3 regions of the Streptosporangium sp. NPDC004631 genome follow, and region 3 is predicted to be linked to each of the others. Evidence: riboswitches for the same ligand, from Rfam matches in the RefSeq annotation. Region 3 holds a riboswitch; each other region holds the start of a gene.
The links. A riboswitch is a leader RNA that binds a small molecule or an ion and turns the genes downstream of it on or off. The one in region 3 is predicted to bind cobalamin.

Region 1 (2,256 bases), on a different contig from region 3:
CGCCGGCGGATCCACCGGCGGAGCGCGGCAGGGCGGCGCGGACCCGGGCCGCGACCCGCTCGGCGCCGCCGGGCAGTTCGCCGATCCGCCAGGCACGCCCCCCCTCGGCGGCGGGCTCGGCCAGGAACGCCTCGGCGGCGGCCAGCAGGGCGGTCACCGCCGAGCCCACCGGCACGCGCAGGCCGCTGTCGGCACCCGCCAGGATCAGGGCGGCCTCGTCGGCGCCGGTCGGCAGGATCCCGGCGTCCGGGCCGAGCCAGGCCACGTCGCCCCGGCCGTCGTCCAGCGCGAACAGGAAACGCCCCGGCAGTCCGGCGAGGCCCGGCCGGGCGCACAGCCGCCGGTCCAGCTCGTCGACCAGCGGGCCGGCGTCGAGTGTCCCTCGCGCGTCACAGCCGGTCAGCGGGGAGGCGAGGATGTTGCGGACCCGCTCGTGGGTGAGCGAGGGCAGCAGCCCGGCGGTCGCCATCCGGGCCGCGAAACCGGTCTCCGCCCCGTCGCCGAGCCCGCGCACCTGGACGTTCGCCCGCGAGGTCAGCTCGATGACGCCGCTCCCACAGCCGGCGGCGGCCCCGGCGAGCTCGCGGAGCCGGGAGGCCGTCAACCGGCCCCCGGGCACCCTGATCCGCGCCAGCCCTCCGTCGGCGGCGGCGTGCACCTGAAGTGCTCCGGGGCAGGCGTCGGCTCGCGATCGCCGGGAAAAGTCGCCAATCTGCACGTTGAGGATGGTAGGCCCTGCCCCCGAGGTCTTCCGCCCGCGGCCGCCGCCCAGGCGGCACCCTCCGGCGGCGTCGTCGGCCGCCGCGGCACGCTACGGCCCCCCTCCTCCGCCGGGGAACCGGGCTCCCATACCGGTTTCCTGCCGGAAGGACGCTGCCGTAGTCTCATCGTTGGCGACGGCAAAGGGAGGAAGCCGGTGTGAGTCCGGCGCGGTCCCGCCACTGTAACCGGGGAGCGAACCCCATCCAGGCCACTGTCCGGCGACGGACGGGAAGGCTGGGAGGAGCGTCGATCCGGGAGCCAGGAGACTCCAGCCGTCGTAGCCGACGACGACCCGGGGCGAGGACCCCGAGGGAGGAAGCCCCGTGCGTTTTTCGCCGTTCCCCCGTCCGCCCCTGGCGGCGCCGAGCCGTACCGCTCCGCCCCGCGTGGAGCGTGGCGCGTGATCCTGCTGCTCTCGACCTCCGACACCGACCTGCTCAGTGCCCGCGCGAGCGGCGCCGACTACCGGCTGGGCAACCCCGCCAGGCTCCTCGCCGAGGACCTGCCGCTCCTGGTGGAGGGCGCCGACCTGGTCGTGGTCCGGCTGCTCGGCGGGCGCCGTGCCTGGGAGGAGGGGCTGGACGCCCTGCTCGCCGGGCCCCGGCCCGTCGTCGTGCTCGGCGGCGAGCAGGCGCCGGACGCCGAGCTGATGGAGCTGTCCACCGTGCCGGGCGGGGTCTGTGCCGAGGCGCACGCCTACCTCGCCCACGGCGGACCGGCCAACCTCGCCGAGCTGCACCGCTTTCTGTCGGACACCCTGCTGCTGACCGGTCACGGGTTCGCCCCGCCCGAACCCACGCCCGGCTGGGGCGTGCTGGAGCGCCGGGCACGCCGCGAGGACGGGCCGGTCGTCGGGGTGCTCTACTACCGGGCCCACCACGTCTCCGGGAACACCGCCTTCGTCGAGACCCTCTGCTCGGCCGTCGAGGACGCCGGAGGCCGGGCGCTGCCCGTCTACTGCGCCTCGCTGCGCAGCGCGGAGCCCGGCCTGCTGGAGGCGCTGCGCACGGTGGACGCCCTGGTCGTGACCGTGCTCGCCGCCGGCGGTACCCGCCCGGCCACCGCGTCGGCCGGTGGGGACGACGAGGCGTGGGACGTCGGCGCGCTCGCCGAGCTGGACGTGCCGATCCTCCAGGGCCTCTGCCTGACGAGCAGCCGGGCGTCCTGGGAGGGGAACGACGACGGACTGTCCCCGCTCGACGCGGCCACCCAGGTCGCCATCCCCGAGTTCGACGGGCGCATCATCACGGTCCCCTTCTCCTTCAAGGAGATCGACGAGGACGGGCTGACCGTCTACGCGGCCGACCCCGAGCGCGCCGCGCGGGTGGCCGGCATCGCCGTCGGGCACGCCGTGCTCCGGCACGTCCCGCCCGCCGAGCGGCGGATCGTGCTGATGCTGTCGGCCTACCCCACCAAGCACTCCAGGATCGGCAACGCGGTCGGCCTGGACACCCCGGCCAGCCTGGTGCGGCTGCTGGCCGCGATGCGCGAGCA
Region 2 (2,256 bases), on a different contig from region 3:
GGGGCTGGAGGCGCTCGACCACATGTACGTCTCCTACCGGATCGGCCGCTGGCAGGCCGGATCCCGGGCCGGATCACTGCGCCGGGGCGACCCGATCTGGCCGTTCCTCGACAACCGGGTGGTGCGGGCGGCGCTGGGCCTGGACCAGACCTGGCGGCTGTCCGAGGAGGTCATCCACCGGCTCACCACAGGTCTCGCCCCCTCGCTCAGGAACGTTCCGATCGAGGGAAAGCCGTGGCGGTTCACCGTGGGCAGGCGCTACTACCCCTGGCAGCGCAGGCCCGGCTTCCTGACGGCGCCGAAGACCGGCGGAGGCTGGAGCTGGCGGACCGGCCCCGACGAGACGCTGACGGCGGTGCTCCGCGACCACGTCCTCGGTCATCTCGACCTGCTGGCCCCCATCGTCGCCCCCGACGAGGTCCGCAGACTGTTCGCCGACCCGGTGCTCAAGAGGCCCGCCCAGGGCTGGCATCTCTACACCGTGGCCACGATGCTGTCCGGCGTCTATCCGGGCAGGGCCCCCGAAGGACTCACCCCGATCCGGGTCCCCATCCCCTCGTGAGACGGCGCCACGGAGCCGGGCTCTCCGGCCCGTCGTGAACGTGAACAGCACCGTGAACCGGCCTCTGTGACATCCGCCGGGGTCCGTCGGAGAAAAAATCGGAGCGGGCCGGGCTATGCTGCCGGTGCGGCTGGTTCGCCGCTCCCCCACCGGAGCGGCGAGGCAACAGGGAACCCGGTGCGACTCCGGGACTGCCCCGCAGCGGTGAGTGGGAACGACCGCCGTCACACAAGCACTGGGTGGGACAACCACCTGGGAAGCGACGGCCAGTAGGAGCGAGTGCGACGCCCACGAGTCCGAATACCTGCCACCGCCCGCGTGCCGGCCGGCACGCGGTCGTCCATGGCCCCGCGGGAGGGCCGAGGGGATCGCCTTTCCCTCGGCATGCCCGCGCACGGCCGGGTTCCACGAGGGAAAAGGACCCATGAGAGACCAGCGCACCACCGTTCTCGGCTACCCCAGGATCGGCCCCGACCGGGAGTTGAAGAAGGCCGTCGAGGCCTACTGGGCCGGCACGATCGACGCCTCCCGGCTCCGCGCCGTCGGCCGCGACCTGCGCGAGCGCACCTGGACGGATCTCCGCGACGCGGGGCTGACCGACATCCCGTCCAACACCTTCTCCTTCTACGATCACGTCCTCGACACCACCGTCATGCTCGGCGCAGTCCCCGCCCGCTTCGCCGGGCTCGACGGCCTCGACCGCTACTTCGCGATGGCGCGCGGCACCCAGGGCATCGCGCCTCTGGAGATGACCAAGTGGTTCGACACGAACTACCACTACCTGGCGCCCGAGCTCGGCCCCGACACCCGGTTCCGGCTCGACTGGAAGAAGCCGCTGACCGAGTACGGCGAGGCCAGGGAGCTGGGCATCGAGACCAGGCCGGTGCTGGTCGGCCCGCTCAGCTACCTGCTGCTGGCCAAGTCAACCGCCGAGACCACGGCCGGGCCCGCCACCGGATCCCCCGCGGAGACCGGCGAGGCCGGCGGGGAGGCCGGCTTCTCACCGCTGCTGCTCCTGGACGACCTGCTGGACGTCTACGCCGAACTGCTGGAGCGGCTGGCCTCCGCCGGAGTCACCGAGGTGCAGCTCGACGAGCCCGCGCTGGCCGGAGACAGGTCCGTTGAGGAGTTGAAGGCCCTCGCCCGCGCCTACGATCACCTCGGCGGGCTCAGCCACCGCCCCCGGCTGCTGGTGGCCACCTACTTCGGCGAGATCGGCGAGGCGCTGCCGGTGCTCGCGGCGTCCCGGGTCGAGGCCATCGGGCTGGACTTCGTGGCCGGTCCCGGCAACCTCGCCGGGGCCGCGGGACTGGCGGGCAAGACCGTGGTGGCCGGGGTGGTGGACGGCCGCAACGTGTGGCGGACCAGGCTGCCCACCGCGCTGTCCACCTGCGCCGCGCTGCTCGGACTGGCCGGGGAGGTGGTGGTCTCCACCTCGTGCTCGTTGATGCACGTCCCGCTCGACCTGGATCGGGAGGAGGGGCTGCCCGAGGGGCTGGCGTTCGCCCGGCAGAAGGTGGCGGAGGTCGTGGCGATCGGCCGCGCGCTGCGGGAGGGGCCGGAGGCGGTCGTACCCGCCGCGGCGGCGCGCCCCCCGGTGAACGCGCGGGTGCGGGCACGGCTGGAGACCCTGGGAGAGGGGACGGCGCGGGCCGGACACACCGAACGGGCCTCGCTTCAGCGGGCGGCGCTGG
Region 3 (2,256 bases):
CGGACCGTGACGCCGGGGGGGACGCCCGGCTCCCAGCCGTCGCCCGAGAGGTTCGACGGGGACGTCTCGGGCGAGGTGCCGCCCGCGGCGGCGGAGGGGGCGGGGGCGCGGGGGAGGTCGGTCACTTAGCTGTTCGTGGCCTTCTGGACGGCGTCGCCGACCTGCTTGGCGAGGTCCACGACGCGCGGACCCCAGCGGGAGGCGACGTCGTCGTCAAGGGCGACGACCCGGTCGTTCTTGATCGCGGAAAGCCTGGACCAGCCGGGGCGCTTGGCGAGGGTCTCCCTGGACTGGCCGCAGCACTTGGTGTCGGCCAGGAAGACGAGGTCGGGGTCGGCCTTGGCGACGAACTCGGCGGAGAGCTTGGGGTAGCCGCCGGCCGCCTCGGGAGCCTTGTCGGCGATGTTGGTCAGGCCGAACAGCCCGTAGATCTGGCCGATGAAAGTGGTAGACGTAGCCGAATAAGGGGTTTTGTCCAGCTCATGATAGTAGGTGAGGTTCTTGCCCTTGGGTGCGGCGGCAGCGAGTTCCTCGATCTGCTTCTTCATCCCGGCGACGAGCTCGGTGGACCTGGCCTTGTTGCCGGTGGCCGCTCCGAGGTCGGTGATCTGGTCATAGGCCTCGTCGAGCCTGCCGGCCGCGGGCTCCAGCAGCACCGGGACGTTGAGCTTGCCCAGCTTGGCGACGACGCCGTCGGTGTCGTTGGAGAGCACGATCAAGTCGGGCTTCCTGGCGATGATCGCCTCCACGTTCGGCTGGAAGCCGGACAGGTCGCTCCTGGGGGCCTCGGCCGGATGGTTGGACTGGTCGTCCACCGCGATGACCTGGGGACCCGCGCCCACGGCGAAGAGGCTCTCGGTGGCGGAGGGGGACAGGGAGACGATCCGTTCGGGCCTGCTCGGGATCACGACCGGGCCGTTGCCCGCCTGGACCGTGACGGGGAAACCCGGCGCGACGGTGGCGGCGGGGGTGGCCGAGCTCACGGACGCGGTGGAGTTCTGACCGCACCCGGCCAGGGCCAGCAGGCCGAGGAGCGCGCCGGCGAAGACGGTACGTACGGGCCTCACGCGAGGTCCTTTCAGTCACCGGAGCAGGGGACCCGCGAAAGGGACGGATCACCCTTTTCCACGAGGGTTGACGACGTCGGCGCGGCGGCAGGCGACCTGGCTCGATCCAAAGGATCATGACAGTTGCGGGACAGCGCCGGACTCACACCGGACTTCGCTACACGCTGCGCGTCAGACAAACGTTATCAATCCCGCAGAACAGCCGGACGTCAAGGGTTTGCCTCCGGATTTCTCCCGGCCCGCCTCTGCGCGGGGGCGAGTGACCAACCTCGCGCGAAGGTGTGGCCGGTGCCGATGAGCGGGGCACGGGCCGGTGGGCGTTCCCCGCACGGGCCGGTGTGCGTTCCCCTCCGCGGCCCTAACCGAGTTGCCGCTCCGCGGTGGCGATGATCTCCTGCAGGCGCAGGCCGTGCGCGGCGTCGAGCGGATGACCGCCACCGCGCTCCACGGTCTCGGCGAACTCGGCGAGCATCACGGTGAAGACGTCGGGACCGAGCCGGTCGCTGTTGATCGACTCCCGGCCGAGCCGGCCGTAGACCTCCACGTGGGAGGGGGGTGTCTCACCCGGCACGCTCATGCACAGCGACGCCTCGCTGACCGCGCCGGTCTCGTGCTCCAGCAGCAGGCCGACCCAGCCCCTCGGGTTGCCGTGGGCGCGGACCGAGGTGACCCGGCCGAGCGCGGCGTCCAGCATGTCGATCATGTGCGGGCCGACGTCGAGGATCGCGCCGCGCTCCAGCCGCCACGGGGTGGCGAAGTCACCGCCGAGCATGGAGCCGGAGACGTTGGCCGCGTGCCCGCCGAACGGCTCGACGGCCGACACCCTGGCCAGGAACGCCCGGGTGGCCTCCGAGTAGCGCCAGGTGAGAACCATCTGGGAGGGCACCCCGGCCTCGCCGACCGCCTCGGCCAGCCGCCTGGCTCCGTCCAGGTCGGCCGCGAGTGGCTTCTCCAGCAGCAGCGCCTTGCCCGCCTTGGCCGCGAGCACGCCGAGCTCGGCCTGTACGGCGGGCGGCACCGAGAACGCGACCGCCTCGCAGTTGTCGAACAGCTCCTCGATCCGCTCGAAGACGGGGACACCGAATCTGGCGGCGACCTCGGGGCGCCGCGCCCACACACCCACCAGGCGCGTGTCGGGCCCGGCTGCCAGGATCGGCGCGTGCACCATCTCCGCCCACGGCCCCGCGCC

Region 1: linked by a shared signal. The riboswitch ahead of cobN (cobaltochelatase subunit CobN) and the one ahead of ACWEF2_RS13545 (ABC transporter substrate-binding protein) in region 3 are both predicted to bind cobalamin.
Region 2: linked by a shared signal. The riboswitch ahead of metE (5-methyltetrahydropteroyltriglutamate--homocysteine S-methyltransferase) and the one ahead of ACWEF2_RS13545 (ABC transporter substrate-binding protein) in region 3 are both predicted to bind cobalamin.

Annotation. Positions count from the first base shown of each region.
Region 1 is NZ_JBSGCR010000001.1:349,348-351,603, reverse strand. Features, by position in the region: gene ACWEF2_RS01365 (precorrin-3B synthase) at 1-658, opposite strand, end outside; cobalamin riboswitch at 855-1,053, shown strand; gene cobN (cobaltochelatase subunit CobN) at 1,163-2,256, shown strand, end outside.
Region 2 is NZ_JBSGCR010000008.1:191,178-193,433, forward strand. Features, by position in the region: gene ACWEF2_RS11425 (asparagine synthase-related protein) at 1-562, shown strand, start outside; cobalamin riboswitch at 676-888, shown strand; gene metE (5-methyltetrahydropteroyltriglutamate--homocysteine S-methyltransferase) at 987-2,256, shown strand, end outside.
Region 3 is NZ_JBSGCR010000010.1:206,945-209,200, forward strand. Features, by position in the region: gene ACWEF2_RS13545 (ABC transporter substrate-binding protein) at 126-1,067, opposite strand; cobalamin riboswitch at 1,136-1,286, opposite strand; gene ACWEF2_RS13550 (Gfo/Idh/MocA family protein) at 1,426-2,256, opposite strand, start outside.